Regions from separate parts of the Pseudoalteromonas simplex genome, predicted to be linked through region 1. Evidence: predicted binding sites of a transcription regulator. Region 1 holds the regulator's gene; each other region holds the start of a gene.
What was found. The regulator sigma-54, encoded in region 1, starts transcription at its own class of promoters, with help from an activator protein. The targets are predictions, from matches to a motif close to GTTGGCACGNNNNTNGNNT.

Region 1 (5,429 bases):
TAAAAGCAGGAGTTCTCTAAGCAATGACATTCGCCGAACTATACCAGCCCCTGAGCCCTGATGTGAGTCAGCGTGCTCAAAAAATAAAACTATTAATCTGTGATATTGATGGTGTTTTTTCTGATGGTCGAATTTATTTGGGTAATAATGGCGAAGAGCTTAAAGCATTCAATACTAAAGATGGTTTTGGTATTAAAGCACTCATTAATAGTGGCTTTGAAGTGGCAGTGATTACTGGCCGCCATTCACAAATAGTTCAGCAGCGAATGACTAGCCTAACAGTTCAGCACATTTATCAGGGACAAGAAGATAAGCTGATTGCTTATCAAGAGTTAAAGGATAAACTGGGGCTGACAGATAAACAGATTGCCTATATTGGTGATGATGGTCCAGACTTACCAGTTATGGAAAAAGTTGGCTTTGCTGTCGCAGTAAACGATGCACACCCGCTTATCAAGAAGCTGGCTCATTACACCACATTATTACCGGGTGGCTTTGGAGCTGTGCGTGAATTAACTGATTTACTGATGTTAGAAAACGGCAAGCCGTTAACTAGCGATGGAACCAGCGCATGAATATAGCCCGTATTTTACTGAGTATTGTTTTTGTCTGTTGCATGGTGTGGTTATGGTACCCGTACTTTAACCTGTCAACTGATACAATAACTAGTGAAGACGAGATCATCGCAACGCCTGATTACACTGCCGTTGCTCTAAAGCAAACAGCTTATGACGAGCAAGGTAAAATTAGTCATAAAGTGGCAGCTGCAAAAATGGAGTTGTATCAACAATTAGGGTTTACCTTTTTTGAACAACCTATTTTTACTATTTATAGCGATCAGCAAGTTTGGCAAGTAAGAGCCAAAGAAGCTACTTTATACGAAAATGATCAGCTGATTTTTGAAGGGGATGTAGTTGCTAAAAACTTAACCCATAACGGTATGATCGAAGATATAAAAGCAGAAAATATTAATGTCGACATTGATAAAATGACGATGTTTTCAAAGCAACCTGTAACACTAACAGGACCGAATTTAAAAATTACCGGTAAAGGCTTAAAAGCCGATTTAAAAGCCGAAATTGTTGAGTTAACTAACCATACACGAACCATATACTATGACCAATAAACTGAAGAAATTACTCCTGATCCCAAGCTTATTGATTGCCTTTTCGGGCGCAGCTGCCGAGCAAACAGGCGCTCAAATTAGCATTAGCTCAGATCGCCAAGTCGGTAAACTAAAAGATGGCGTTGGCATATTCGAAGGTAACGTAGAGATCGTGCATGGTGATCGTCGCATTACAGCAGAGCGACTTGAGGCACATGGCGGTGACACCGAAGGTACAGTCGAATTAATTATCGCTACAGGCAAACCAGCTTACTTCGAAGAAAAGCAAGCTGATGGCACCGTGATGAGCGCCAGCGCCGAAGAAGTTCGTTATGATGTTGCGAAACGCTTCTTAACACTCAATGGCGAAGCTGAAGTCACTCAAGCGGGTCAAAAAGTAACGGCAAAAAGCATTACCTATGATATGGCTCAACAGCTGATCAGCGCAGAAAAAGACGAAAACTCAACAGATCGTGTACACACTATTTTAGTGCCTGTAGAAAATAAAAAAGACGATAAAGGCCAACCATGAGCACATTAAAAGCAGAGCTTTTAGCTAAAAGCTACAAAGGCCGCCAAGTGGTTAAAAATGTCGGTCTTGAAGTTGAAGCGGGCAGTATTGTTGGCTTGTTAGGGCCAAATGGTGCAGGTAAAACAACGACCTTCTATATGATTGTAGGGCTCGTACCAAGCGACAAAGGAAAAATAAGCATCGATGATAACGATATCACGCTTTTGCCAATGCACAGCCGTGCGCGCTTAGGTATTGGTTATCTACCACAAGAGTCGTCTATTTTTCGAAAATTAACAGTTTACCAAAACTTGATGGCCATATTAGAGACCCGCAAAGATCTTAACAAAACAACGCGCGAAGAGACGCTTAACAACTTATTAGATGAATTTAGCATTCAACATATTCGCGATAGCCAAGGTATGGCACTGTCAGGTGGTGAACGACGCCGCGTTGAAATTGCACGTGCATTAGCCGCTAATCCTAAATTTATCCTTTTAGATGAGCCTTTTGCTGGTGTTGATCCTATTTCGGTGTTAGATATAAAGAAAATTATTGAGCACCTAAAAAATCGTGGTATTGGTGTACTTATTACTGACCATAATGTTCGAGAAACCCTTGATGTTTGTGAAAAAGCCTACATTGTTTCTCATGGGGAGCTAATTGCATCAGGGACACCTGAGCACGTATTAGCTGACCAAACTGTACGTGATGTTTATCTAGGCGAGCAATTCAGGCTGTAACCATTACGCCACCGACTAGAGCATCTGCTAGACTTATACAATGACAATAAATCGATAACAGTGTCTTCACCGTTACCGATAACTTAAAAAGGATTGTTAGGGATACATGAGGCAATCATTACAGCTGCGCATGGGCCAGCAACTTACAATGACTCCACAACTGCAACAAGCCATTCGCTTGTTGCAGCTCAGTACATTGGATCTCCAGCAAGAAATTCAAGAAGCGCTTGATAGTAATCCTCTGCTTGAAGTGGAAGAAGCGGATTACAACGAAGAAAGCATCGGTAAGAATGAGCAAAAAGCGGAGTCTGACGATGTACAAGTCAGCGCGTCTGCCGACGAAGCACCTAGCGAATTCGAGCAAGAAAGCAGTGATGCTCTGAGTAAGGATACGGTTAGCGATGACTTAGCTATGGATGTTACGTGGGATGAGTACATGAGTGCCGCCCCATCAACATCGTCTGGGCCAATGCCTGAAGACGAGTCTATTTACCAAGGTGCTTCAACAGAAACACTGCAAGAATATTTAATGTGGCAACTACAGCTCACACCATTTAGTCCTACCGATGAAGCGATTGCCGTTGCCATCGTTGAAGCTATCGATGACTCAGGTATTTTAACGGTTAGCTGCGAAGATATTGTCGAAAGCTTTAATCAAAATAATGATGAAGAAGAAATCGAACTCGATGAAGTTGAAGCTGTCTTAAAAAGAATACAGTTATTCGATCCAGTTGGTATCGGCGCGCGAAGTTTACAAGAGTGCCTGTGTATACAACTTCGTCAATTCGATGCCAATACGCCATATTTAGCTGAAACTAAAATGGTTTTATCTGAGCATATCGAATTATTAGCAAGTCGCGACTATCGCACTTTAATGAAAAAGACTAAGCTTAAAGAAAACGAGCTTAAAGAAGTGATGACGCTCATTCACAGCTTAAATCCTAAGCCTGCGGATAGCATAGTACGCGAAGAATCTGAGTACGTCATACCCGATGTATCAGTGAAAAAAGTGAAAGGCCGCTGGGTAGTCGAGTTAAACCCAGATTGTATGCCAAAAATTAGAGTGAATAGCCAATATGCAGCGATGTCTCGCTCTGTTAAATCAAGTAGCGACAGCCAATTTATTCGTTCTCACTTACAAGAAGCAAAGTGGTTTATTAAGAGCTTAGAAAGCCGTAACGATACTTTACTAAAAGTGACCAACTGTATCGTGCAACAACAGCAAGCTTTCTTTGAACATGGCCCAGAAGCAATGAAGCCAATGGTGCTAAACGATGTCGCTGAAATGGTCGAAATGCATGAATCGACGATTTCTCGGGTTACAACACAAAAATATATGCATACCCCAAGGGGAATTTTTGAGTTGAAATATTTCTTCTCAAGCCATGTCAGCACCGAAAATGGTGGTGAGTGTTCTTCTACAGCAATTCGCGCTTTAATCAAGAAGTTAGTTGCTGCAGAAAACTCGGTTAAACCATTGAGTGATAGCAAAATTGCAGATATATTGGCTGAGCAAGGAATTAAAGTAGCTAGACGTACAATTGCAAAATATCGTGAGTCTCTAGCAATACCTCCGTCTAATCAGCGTAAAAGTCTGATTTAGACGTTTTACATAGAAGGAAAATGCTTATGCAACTAAATTTAACTGGTCGTCACGTAGAAGTCACTGATTCATTAAGAGACTATGTAAACACTAAGTTCGCAAAACTAGAAAGGCATTTTGATCATATTAATAATGTTCATGTCATTTTAGATGTAGAAAAATTAAGCCAAAAAGCAGAAGCAACTTTACATGTAAACGGAGGCGAGTTGTTCGCTTCTACAGAACATCAAGATATGTACGCAGCAATTGACTCATTGATCGATAAACTTGATCGCCAAGTCATTAAGCATAAAGAGAAATTAGCTCGACATTAAATTATGAAACTTAGTTCACTTACTAATCAGGACTGCAGCAAAGCTGCGGTCCTTTTTAATAGCAAAAAAAGAATTCTTGAGTATATTAGCGAGTTAGCTCACCAGCAGTTTCCTCATTTATCTCAACAAGATATCCTAGATGCTTTTCTGAACAGGGAAAAGTTAGGTAGTACAGGTATCGGCCGAGGAATAGCTATTCCCCACGGTCGAATGAGTGGTGCTGATGAACCTCATGCATTTATTATTGTCAGTGAATCTCCCATCAATTTTGATGCGATAGACAATCGTCCCGTTGATATTTTTGTGGCACTCATCGTACCAGATGGCGATTGCCAGTTGCACTTGAAGACCTTGTCAACAATTGCTGATAGACTTAAAGATAAAGATTTTTGTAAACAGTTGCGAAGTGCTACAAGCGATCAGCAACTATTTCAAGTAATTGCATCAGAGGCATAAATGGAATTAATAATTATCAGCGGTCGCTCAGGCTCGGGGAAATCGGTCGCTTTACGAGTTCTTGAAGACTTAGGCTACTACTGTGTTGATAATATTCCTGTCAACCTACTGCCTTCGCTCGTGCGAAGTGTTTCTGATAATTATGACAAAATTGCCGTCAGTATCGACGTACGTAACTTACCGAAAGAGCAGCAAGAGTTTAATGATATTCTTGAGTACCTGCCAGGTTTTGCAAACCCAACACTATTCTACCTAGATAGTGATGACCAAACCCTAATTAAGCGCTTTTCTGAAACTCGCCGTTTGCATCCATTATCGATTGATTCTTTACCGCTTGATCTTGCCATTAAACAAGAAAAAATCCTGCTTGATGTGCTGATCACCCGCGCTGACTTTATGATTGATACCACTGATTTGAGTGTTCATCAGTTAGCAGAATCAATTCGTGAAAAGATTTTAGGTAAGAAAGATAAAAAACTGATTATTACGTTTATGTCGTTTGGTTTTAAGCATGGCATTCCAAAAGAAGCTGACTACGTTTTTGATGCACGCTTTTTACCGAACCCACACTGGGAGCCTGATTTAAAGCCACTAACCGGCCTCGATCAGCCTGTCAGGGATTATTTAGCTAGCCACAGCATAGTGCAAAAGTTCACTTGGCAGATTCAAACCTTTGTACAGACTTGGTTGCCACATC
Region 2 (5,429 bases), on a different contig from region 1:
TAAATACATTTTCATAGGCATCGAGTACTACGTGATTGGCTTTATCACCAATTGCATGAGTGTTTGCACTAAAGCCATGGGAAAAGCTTAGGTTAAATAGCTGCTCAAGCTTTTCTTGAGTTTCAAGCATTAAGCCATGATGATTTTTACGATCAGCGTACTCTTCAATGAGGGCTGCGCCTCGGCTTCCCAAAGCACCATCCGCATACACTTTGACACTGCGAATCGACAGCATGTCATTCATGTCTTTATATTTACCCGCTTTGAGCATGGTTTCTAATTGAGGATCGGCAGCACTTAGCATGGCTACGATTCTGACAGGAAGAGTACTTTGCTCAGAGCGCTGCTTGTATACTTGCCACGTGTCGTAATCGATACCGGCATCATGGGTTGATGTGATGCCTAAACTTAGTAGATGTTTACCTGCATTATCTAATGCTGTATTTATGCTGGCATGGCTTACTTTTGGTATATGCTGAGTAATAAGCGTTTCGGCTTTATCAATGAATACCCCTGAAGGTAAGCCAGAATCTAGCTTTAAAATTTCACCGCCAGCAGGAGAGGGAGTTTGTTTGGCAATACCTGCAAGTTCCATGGCTTTTGAGTTAACCCACACAGCATGACCATCAACGCGAGAAAGCACCACAGGTTTGTCTTTTACGTATTTGTCTAAATCAGCTGCAGTTGGAAACTCACCGCCAGGCCATTGCTCTTGGTTCCAACCGCGACCAATGATCCAACTTTGTTTATCTTTGGCAAACTCAGCCAGCATTTTGCCAACCTCATCTGCCGAGCGCGTATTCCTTACATCAAGTTGTGAAAGATTATTACCTAAACCAATAACATGGCCATGAGCATCGACTAAGCCTGGTAACAATGTGGCTTGCTTGCCATCAATTGCGGCGGCATCAGGGAAGCTATTTTTAATTGAGTCATTGCCTGTTTTTACGATTTTACCGTCTTTAAAAACCAGTGCAGAAAAGTGTTGGGTTTCGCCTTTATAGGTAGGCGTATAGCCATTTACATTATAAATAACAGTGGTGTTGGCAAAACAGCTAAGTGAAGCTGTTGCGAGTAAGCTGATGATGAGTTTCATAATCTTCTAATAGTTTTTATTGATTTATGAAAACAGTATCAGAGTTGCAGTAAACTGCAACTCAGCAGAGATTAATAGTTAACTATAACTCTTTATTTGCTCGCATAAATCTTAAACTCACTGAGGGATAATTTATTATCTTTATCACTGTCGTAATTTTTAAATCGCGACCACAGAGCTGGGTCTCTCGCAGACTCTGAGCGAGTCAGGTAACCATCGTCATTACGATCAAGTTGTTTAAATTTTTCACCAATACTATCTGCAGCAAAACTCATTGTGCTAAATGCACAACTTAAAACTAGGCTGGCAAAGGTTAATTTTGACATTACTTTAACTCTTGTTTGTTAAATAGTGTTTAAACTCAAGGAGCGAGATTTGTTGATCTTTATCTGTATCCCACTGCGCTATGCGTTTTTGCAAGTGCGGTTGCGATGACAGTTCCTGCTCAGATAAAAAGCCATTTTTATCTTTATCTAGGTGATCAAAGCGTTGTTTTACGTCCAATGCTAAGCTATTGAAGCTTATAGTAATTAAGGTGCATGGAGCAAGCCAGAAAATTCTCATAATTGTCTCCTAAATAAAAGTGCTTGCCATAATTTAACTCCCAAAATTTAAATCCGTTTACACATTCCCTCTGGGATTATGGCAAGCACTTTAAGCCGTTAAGGTTTGAATTTTTCAAACTCTTGTTCAGACAAAACCTGATCGCCGTTTTCATCCAGATCGGCAAATTGCTTAAGTAAGTTATCGTGTTTGGTTGCTTCAGTTAATGAAATCTCGCCATCGGCGTTTGTATCAAATTTAGCAAATCGAACATCCATTTGTGATGCTAAAACGGTGGCGCTGATAACTAAAAACATCAGCGAAAATGCAGCTAAAAGTTGTTTCATTACAATCTCCTATTGAATAAACGACTGAAACTCAGAAAATGAAATTTGGCCATTTTGATTACTATCAATTTGCGTAAAGTTGCCGTGCAACAAGGCATCTTCAGATGCTTCTGCTTCACTCAAAAAACCATTGCTGTCTTTATCTAGCTCATTAAATGTTGTCTGCAAATCAAGTGCGTAACTATGAACTGAGAACAGACTTATAAGCAGGGTGGCTACCGGGGCCGTTACTTTCATTTTGTGTCCTAAATAACTAATTTGCTTAGTACTAATCAAAATCAGTGCCAATATTAAAAGTTATTAATTATCAGTTGGTTATGGTTTTTGTGTGGTTTTGAATGCGAAATAGTTACAGGGTGTTGTGTCTTTTTTGCAACGATTTTCAGGTGTTAAAAGTTTATCTATTTTATTTCAATGAGTTAGTTTGTTGCCAAATAGCAACTTTGTATCGGTTTTTGGGGGAAAATCAGTGCTTTTTAAGGTCGGATTCAGCGAGTGTCTAAGTTTGTTCGCTAATAATCAGCATCTGCAATTATGTTGAGAGTGAATATGCAAAATACAGTAGCGGTAAAAATAAAACAGTTACTCAATTGGCGACCTAGTCTTATTGGCCAGTTCGTCTGTAGCATTTTGCTGTCTTTACTACCGTTATCTTTGGTGGTGATTTTATTTTTAAATGCGCTCAATAAGCAGCTTGCAGTGACTCAAGAAATCGTCGGTGACAATTACGAAATTACCAAAGCATTTAACAACCTCAAACAAGACTTAAATAGCCTTGAACGAGCAACTCGACAAAACTGGGTGCTTAAAAGTGAATCCCTCGATAGCTTAATTGCCAACAAATGGCAATCGTCACTGCAAAGTGTCGATGAGCTCATTTTCTTAAGCCCAACCGCTGATTATGTCTCGCAGTGGCGGCAATTGGCTGAGGTATTACAATTTGCGCATCAACATTTATTAGTAGAACAAAAGCAAGATGGTGAGCTGTTTGCACCCGCTAGTAAGCTTATCAGTGAGCAAACAAATTGGCTCAAAGAGCAAAATGAATTACGCATAACAAAAAATCAGCAACAATTAAAAGCACTTCAAGCTTCATTTATTAATTGGTTAGTTGCGTTAATTCCACTCACGTTATTGGTCGGGGGCGGGTTTCTTTGGCGGATCAGCGGGCGGCTCAGAGAACTCACACATGTGATTGATAAACTTGGACAAGGTCACTGGCAGCAAAAAATTCAAGTTCGCGGCTCGTCAGAGTTAGTTGAATTAGGTAATAAATTAGAGTGGGTTCAAGCGCAGTTACATATGCTTGAGCAGCAAAAAGATACGTTTTTACGCCATGTGACACATGAATTAAAAACGCCCCTAGCTTCGATGGTTGAAGGCACAGACTTACTCGCAGATGAAATTGTTGGTCCTATCAATAGCGAGCAACAAGCCGTTCTTGAGCTAATAACGCAAAGTATGGTGCGACTCAGAGCCATGATTGAAAGCTTATTGAGTTACAATGCCATTCGCACCAGTAAGCAAAGCCTAAGCGAGCTTAACTTTAATTTGATGATGAACAAAATTGAGCGTCATTTTGAGCACCGATTATCAGCGCGTGACTTATCCATTGTGTGGGTGAATGAATTACCAAATAAAGCTTTGTTTATCTCAATTGAGCTACTTGAAATGGTGCTTATTCAGCTTACCTCAAATGCGTTAAAGTTTTCGCCAGAACATGAGTCAGTGACAATAAAAGCAAGCTTAAAGCAGGGACAGTTAATTTTGAGTGTCAGCGACTTAGGAATAGGCATAGAAGATACTGAAAAAGCCGCCGTGTTTGGGGCTTTTTACCAAGGCAAGAATGCAAAACAACATACTGAAATGGGCAGTGGACTCGGTTTAACCATAGTTAAAGAAACTGTTGAACAATTAAACGGTAAGCTCTCTATTACTGATAATGAGCCGCAAGGATGTGTATTTACAGCCATTTTACCAATTCAATTAACCCAAGGAGTTAACTGATATGGGCTTAGCGAATAAAGCCAGTTTTATGCTTGTTATAGGCACACTTTTTATAACAGGGTGCACGATCACGCAAAAGCATGTTGAGGCAGAGCAAATAGAGCCGACAGCAGATGTGAAATCTCAAGGGCAACCTAATCCAAAGCCTCGGCCGAAAAGTGAGCCGTTATACCCGCCTGCAAGTACAGTCATTGCTTGGCATGCTGCCAAGTGCGGTGGCTTTAAAGCAAGCTCTGATAAAGCAAATTATGTTGGCGAAAATGAGCTAAAGCGTCTGTTTGAGTCGATTTGTTTACTCGGTGCTTCAGAGCCAGAAAAAGCTCTTAGTCAGCTTGAAAAAAGTGACCATGCTTTTTATTGGCCAGATGATATTAAGCAGTATCTATGGTTACAAAAGCAATATTTACAACAGAATTTAGCGGCAAAACAAGCTAAGCAAGCACTGAGTGATGAAATGGAAAAAACCTTATCGTCGCTTGCGACTATCGAACAACAACTTCTGCTACGTGAAGAGACCAAGGAGCAGTAACCATGAATGAAGTAACAAAACCACGGGTTTTATTAGTAGATGACGATGCGAGTTTATTAAAGTTACTAGCGATTAGAATTGAGTCTAAAGGCTATTTGGTAAACACAGTTGAAAGTGGCATTGAGGCATTACAAACACTAAAAAACCAAACCTATGATGCGGTGATCACTGACTTAAGAATGGATGAAATGGACGGCATGGCTCTACATCGCCAGTTACAAAGTCGTTACCCTTCAATGCCGGTGATTATGATGACAGCACATGGTTCGATACCTGATGCAGTGGAAGCGACGAAGCAAGGTATTTTTGCATTTATTACCAAACCAGTTGATAAAGATGAGCTGTTCGACAGCCTTGCTAAAGCTATTGAGATCCATGGTGTACACGGTGATGAAACACCGACACAAACAAATATTGTCACCCGTAGCGGCGCGATGTTGCATTTACTTGAGCAAGTTAAATTGCTTGGTCCAACGCAAGTGAATGTGTTGATCTCCGGTGCTAGCGGCACAGGTAAAGAGTTGCTTGCACAAGCAATACATCAACATAGCCATGTTAGTGACGGGCCATTTGTGGCAATTAACTGCGGCGCTGTGCCGGGGGAGCTTTTAGAGTCTGAATTGTTTGGGCATAAAAAAGGCGCGTTTACAGGCGCAGTCAAAGACCATCAAGGTTTGTTTCAACAAGCTCAAGGTGGGACCCTTTTTCTAGACGAAATTGGTGATATGCCGCTAAATTTACAGGTAAAACTACTGAGGGTTTTACAAGAGAAAACCATTCGCCCTGTGGGCTTTCAAGAAGAGATCCCAATTGATGTGCGGGTGGTGTCGGCGACTCATAAGAACCTCCCAGAGGCAATCAATAATCAGCAGTTCCGTGAAGATTTATATTACCGATTAAATGTGGT
Region 3 (5,429 bases), on a different contig from region 1:
TTGGTAAGCAAGCGTTATTAGAGTCTGACACCATTGACTTTGACGGTGAAAACCTTGCTAAAGGGTCGGTGGTTGCTGAGACTGCCGTTGAATCTTTAACGCTAAGAATAACAGATTCTTCAGGTCAGTTAGTACGAACCATTGAATTAGGTTCTCAGTCTGCGGGCGCACTGCGTTTTGAGTGGGATGGTAAAGATAACGATGGCAATGTGCTCCCTGAAGGCGAGTATGACATCAGTGCTGAAGGCTTTGTAAATGGAGACTACAGCAGTATGCCTATGGCGACCTTTAAGAATATTGAAAGTGTCAATATTAATGGCGCAAGCGGCATTATCGTAAATACAAAAGAGGGTGCGGTTAGGCTAACTGATATAGCTGAAATCGCATAAGTATAAAAGGTTTGGGTTAGCTTAGGCTAAGAGATAGGTAGAGGTGAGTTATGAGCTTCAATATTGCATTAACAGGCTTAGCAGCCGCACAAAAAGATTTAGACGTAACAGCAAATAATATTGCTAACGTTAACACTACGGGCTTTAAAGAGTCTCGTGCAGAGTTCGCTGATGTATACGCATCATCAGTATTTAGTTCTGGTAAAACAAAAAATGGTGACGGTGTAAGAACAACAATGGTGGCACAACAATTCCACCAAGGTTCACTCTCTTTCACAAATAACTCACTTGATTTAGCAATTACTGGTGAAGGTTATTTCGCAATGGCGAATGACTTAGGTGCACAAGATTTTACTTACACGCGTGCTGGTGCGTTCAAACTTAATAAAGATAACTTTATTGTGGATGCGAGCGGTAATTACTTACAAGGTTTCCCTGTTGATGAAGCAACCGGTGACACAACCTCTGTAAGCTTAAGTACATCTTCTGCGCTACAAATTCCAGATGCATCAGGTTCACCACGTGCAACCACGAATGTCTATTCGTCATTTAACCTTGATTCACGTGCCTCTGCGCCAACTGTGACACCATTCGATCCAGAAACAAGTGCAACTTATAACAGCTCTACATCGACAACGGTGTATGACTCATTAGGTGAACCGCATATTCTACAGTTCTTCTTTGTGAAAACTGATTCTACAGTGACTGGTAATGAAAATGAGTGGGAAGTATACGCTACATTAGATGAAAAGCCATTTGATGCAACAGGTGTTGAGCAAACCACAACACCTTATACACCATTATCAACTTTTCAGTTTGATGCCAGTGGCTTACCACAAAGTACAGATGGTACAGCGAATACTGATACAACATTTAATCCATTAACGTTACCGAGTGGTTTAGGTGCTGCGACAGGCCTTTCTGATTTACTTTCGAATGGTGCAAGTTTCCCTGATGATGTGACTATTAACTGGCGTGATGAAGCGGCAACAGCAAATAAAGTTCCAACTCAATACGCAAGTAACTTTGAAGTAAAAGCATTAGAGCAAGATGGTGCGACTGTAGGTCGTCTATCAGGAATTGATATCGGTTCTGACGGTAAAATTGTTGCGTCATACAGTAATGGAGATACGTCGTTCCTAGGTCAAGTTGCTATGGTGCGCTTCTCTAATTCACAGGGCTTGCAACAAGTTGGTGATACATCTTGGAAGAAGAGTTTAACGTCAGGTGAGCCGATTGCGGGTGAACCAGGTTCAGGTACTCTAGGTTCAATTAACTCATCAGCGCTTGAGCAATCAAACGTTAACTTAACCAATGAACTTGTTGACTTAATTAGTGCTCAGCGTAACTTCCAAGCAAATTCACGTGCGCTTGAGGTTAACTCAACACTACAACAAAACATCCTACAGATCCGTTAATCTTAACGGTTCTAAGCTTAATCCGACACGAAGGCTGCTTCCTCTATTGGCAGCCTTTTTTCATTCTTACTATTCATTTTTCTCTTCTATTTTAGCGTCAATTTTACTTTGGCACTTTTATTGCATTTCCTAATTATCGTATTTTTAGTGAGTCAATGTTATGGACAAAATGGTCTACATTGCCATGTCGGGTGCTAAGCAAAGTTTGCGAGGTCTTGAGCTCAAGGCCAACAATCTTGCTAATGCTAACACCACTGGCTTTAAAGCTGATTTTGCACAAGCTCGCTCTATGCAAGCCTTTGGTGAAGGTCTGCCATCTAGGGTGTTTGCAATGCAAGAACGCCCAGGATCTAATATGGAATCGGGTGGTTTTGTTGAAACTGGCCGTGAGCTTGATATCGCGATGAGCGACCGTGGTTGGTTGAGCGTACAAGATGCATCCGGCAATGAGGCGTACACCAAAACTGGCACATTAAACATTACTCCAGATGGCGCATTGATCACCAGCCATGGCCGTCAAGTAATTGGCGAAGGTGGTCCAATCATTTTGCCATTGCCTATTGAAAAAGTTGAGTTTAGTGAAGATGGCGCTATTCAGGTTCGCCCGCAAGGTGCGCCTGCTAACTTTTTGGAAGTGGTTGATCGCTTAAAAGTGATTGAGGCTGATAACACTCAGCTTGAAAAAGGCAATGACGGTTTATTTCGACCAAAAGAAGACATGTTGGTCAATGACCTTTGTGGCTTTTGTGACATTTCACCTAACGTAAAAGTATTGTCGGGAACGCTTGAAATGTCGAACGTAAACCCAGTGCATGAAATGGTCGATATGATCAGCAATCAACGCCAATTTGAATTACAAGTTAAATTGATGAAAACAGCCGAAGAGCTCGATGAGCGTCAAGATCAGCTGTTACGCATTGTTTAAGATGACTGAGAGGGTAGAGTTATGAATCCTGCATTATGGATCAGTAAAACCGGGCTTGACGCCCAGCAAACCGATATTTCGGTGATCTCAAATAATCTCGCGAATGCCAGCACGGTAGGCTACAAAAAAAGCCGCGCCGTATTTGAAGATTTACTATATCAAAACATTAACCAGCCAGGTGGCCGCTCGTCGCAAGACACTGAAATGCCGTCAGGCTTAATGCTTGGTGCCGGTGCCAAAGTGGTTGCTAACCAAAAGAACTTTTCACAAGGTAATATGCTTACCACTGAAAATTCATTGGACTGGATGATCTCAGGCCCAGGTTTTTTTGAAGTGCAATTACCAGATGGCAATATTGCCTATTCACGTAATGGTCAATTCACGACTGACGAAGATGGTCGCATTGTAACTTCCGGCGCGGGTTTTCCATTACAGCCAGAAATGAACGTACCAGACGATGCACAATCAATTACTGTTTCACAAGACGGTGAAGTATCAGTGCGTATTTCAGGTCAAGCAGAGAACGTGGTCATCGGTCAGCTCACCATTAGTGATTTTATTAATCCATCGGGTCTTGAGCCTATGGGGCAAAACTTATACACAGAAACCGCTGTGAGTGGCGCACCTGTGCAAGGTAATCCTGGTATCGATGGTTTAGGCACTGTGGTTCAAGGTTCCCTTGAAACCTCTAACGTGAATGTAACGGAAGAGCTTGTTAACTTGATTGAAACGCAACGAATTTATGAAATGAATTCAAAAGTGATTTCAGCGGTTGATGAAATGCTTAGTTACATCAATCAGCAACTTTAATGGGTAGGAGGCAGCATGCGTAATATTATCTTAGTCACATCAGTAGCATTGATGCTGGGTGGTTGTATGACAACGCAAAATCATCATGTGGTTCAGGATGACCCTTACTATGCGCCTATGTATCCGGAACCAAGTACTGAACAAGTGGTACCAACAGGTTCGTTGTTTGATAGTTATTCGGCAAATGACTTGTACTCAGATAAAAAGGCATTACGCGCCGGCGATATCATCACTGTTAAATTGCAAGAGTCTACCCAAGCAACTAAAGCGGCAAAAACTGAAACCGACAAAGAAACAGATGCTAGTTTAGACCCTGTTATTGGGCTTGGCGGAAACCCGGTTAACATTGGTGGCGACAGCATTCAGTTTGGTATTGGCTCAGGGGCATCGTTTAAAGGCGATTCAAAGTCTAACCAATCAAATAGCTTATTTGGTGATATTTCTGTCAATGTGATGCGTGTTTTACCGAATGGGAACTTGGTTATTCGTGGTGAAAAATGGCTCACTTTGAATACTGGTGAAGAATTTATTCGCCTAGAAGGTTTAGTTCGTCCTGAAGATGTGCAAGCAGATAACACGGTAACTTCCAATCGTATTGCTAATGCGCGAATTCAATACTCAGGTAAAGGGCAAATTCAAGAAACGCAAAGTGCAGGTTGGCTGTCTCGTTTCTTTAGTAGTTCGCTTTTCCCATTTTAGAGGAATAAAGTCATGAATGGGTTTAAATACATCATCGCTCTTTGCTTAATTAGCCTGCAGTTTTCTGCACAGGCTGAGCGAGTCAAAGATGTATCTATGGTTGAGGGCGTACGCTCTAACCAATTAGTGGGGTATGGTTTGGTTGTCGGTTTGCCTGGCACAGGTGAACAAAGCCGATTTACTCAACAAAGCTTTAAAGCCATGTTAAATGGTTTTGGTATCACCTTACCAGATAGCTTAAAACCTAAAATCAAAAATGTTGCCGCTGTGGCTGTGCATGCAGAGTTACCGGCATTTAGAAAACCGGGTCAAACCATTGATATTACGGTTTCGTCTATTGGTAGTGCGGGTAGTTTACGTGGTGGTACCTTATTACAAACCTTTTTAAAAGGGGTTGATGGCAATACCTATGCGATTGCACAAGGCAGCTTAGTTGTAGGTGGTTTAGGTGCGGAAGGGGCTGATGGTAGCCGTGTAATTATTAATACACCCACTGTTGGTCGTATTCCAAACGGTGCCATTGTAGAGCGTGCTATTAAGAGCCCGTTTATGCAAGGTGACTATATTACCTTTAATTTAAATCGCCCAGATTTCACAACAGCAAAACGCCTAGAGCAAACGATTAATGATTTAGTGGGGCCTGACAGTGCTCAGGCAATTGATGCAGCGTCAGTGCGAGTGTTAGCACCGCGTGATGCATCTCAACGTGTTGCGTATTTATCTACCCTTGAAAACTTAGAGTTTAAGCCTGCAGACACAGCAGCAAAAATTATTGTTAACTCCCGCACTGGTACAATTGTGATTGGCAAAAACGTGAAGCTACAGCCTGCGGCAATAACTCATGGTGGTTTAACGGTTACGATTGCTGAGCAGCAAAATGTGTCACAGCCAAATGCTTTAAGTGATGGTGAAACTACCGTTACCAATCAAAGTATTATTGATGTGAACGAAGATGATTCACGTGCTTTTGTATTTAATCCAGGTGTTAATCTTGATGATCTCGTACGCGCAATCAATGAGGTCGGGGCCGCACCGGGTGATTTAATGGCAATCCTTGAAGCTTTAAAAGAAGCGGGGGCGATAAACGGGCAACTGGTTATCATTTAAATTAAAACGCGCTTTCGAGCGCGTTTTTTGTTTCTATAACCTTTAATCCTTCAGTGTATAAACATCAGCCAAAATCTTGGC

Region 2: a site for sigma-54 is predicted at 2,257-2,275, ahead of IRQ78_RS08185 (EF-hand domain-containing protein). Genes of this name have one in related genera too.
Region 3: a site for sigma-54 is predicted at 1,915-1,933, ahead of IRQ78_RS20260 (flagellar basal body rod protein FlgF). Genes of this name have one in related genera too.

What each region holds. Positions count from the first base shown of each region.
Region 1 is NZ_JADILN010000018.1:16,717-22,145, reverse strand. Features, by position in the region: gene IRQ78_RS19750 (KpsF/GutQ family sugar-phosphate isomerase) at 1-20, shown strand, start outside; gene kdsC (3-deoxy-manno-octulosonate-8-phosphatase KdsC) at 24-575, shown strand; gene lptC (LPS export ABC transporter periplasmic protein LptC) at 572-1,126, shown strand; gene lptA (lipopolysaccharide transport periplasmic protein LptA) at 1,116-1,637, shown strand; gene lptB (LPS export ABC transporter ATP-binding protein) at 1,634-2,359, shown strand; gene IRQ78_RS19725 (RNA polymerase factor sigma-54) at 2,466-3,962, shown strand; gene hpf (ribosome hibernation promoting factor) at 3,989-4,276, shown strand; gene ptsN (PTS IIA-like nitrogen regulatory protein PtsN) at 4,280-4,732, shown strand; gene rapZ (RNase adapter RapZ) at 4,733-5,429, shown strand, end outside.
Region 2 is NZ_JADILN010000003.1:151,911-157,339, reverse strand. Features, by position in the region: gene IRQ78_RS08205 (amidohydrolase) at 1-1,096, opposite strand, end outside; gene IRQ78_RS08200 (EF-hand domain-containing protein) at 1,189-1,422, opposite strand; gene IRQ78_RS08195 (EF-hand domain-containing protein) at 1,427-1,660, opposite strand; gene IRQ78_RS08190 (hypothetical protein) at 1,759-1,986, opposite strand; gene IRQ78_RS08185 (EF-hand domain-containing protein) at 1,996-2,223, opposite strand; gene IRQ78_RS08180 (HAMP domain-containing sensor histidine kinase) at 2,536-3,993, shown strand; gene IRQ78_RS08175 (hypothetical protein) at 3,995-4,522, shown strand; gene IRQ78_RS08170 (sigma 54-interacting transcriptional regulator) at 4,525-5,429, shown strand, end outside.
Region 3 is NZ_JADILN010000022.1:5,276-10,704, reverse strand. Features, by position in the region: gene IRQ78_RS20270 (flagellar hook assembly protein FlgD) at 1-389, shown strand, start outside; gene flgE (flagellar hook protein FlgE) at 440-1,807, shown strand; gene IRQ78_RS20260 (flagellar basal body rod protein FlgF) at 1,968-2,732, shown strand; gene flgG (flagellar basal-body rod protein FlgG) at 2,754-3,542, shown strand; gene flgH (flagellar basal body L-ring protein FlgH) at 3,558-4,241, shown strand; gene IRQ78_RS20245 (flagellar basal body P-ring protein FlgI) at 4,254-5,348, shown strand.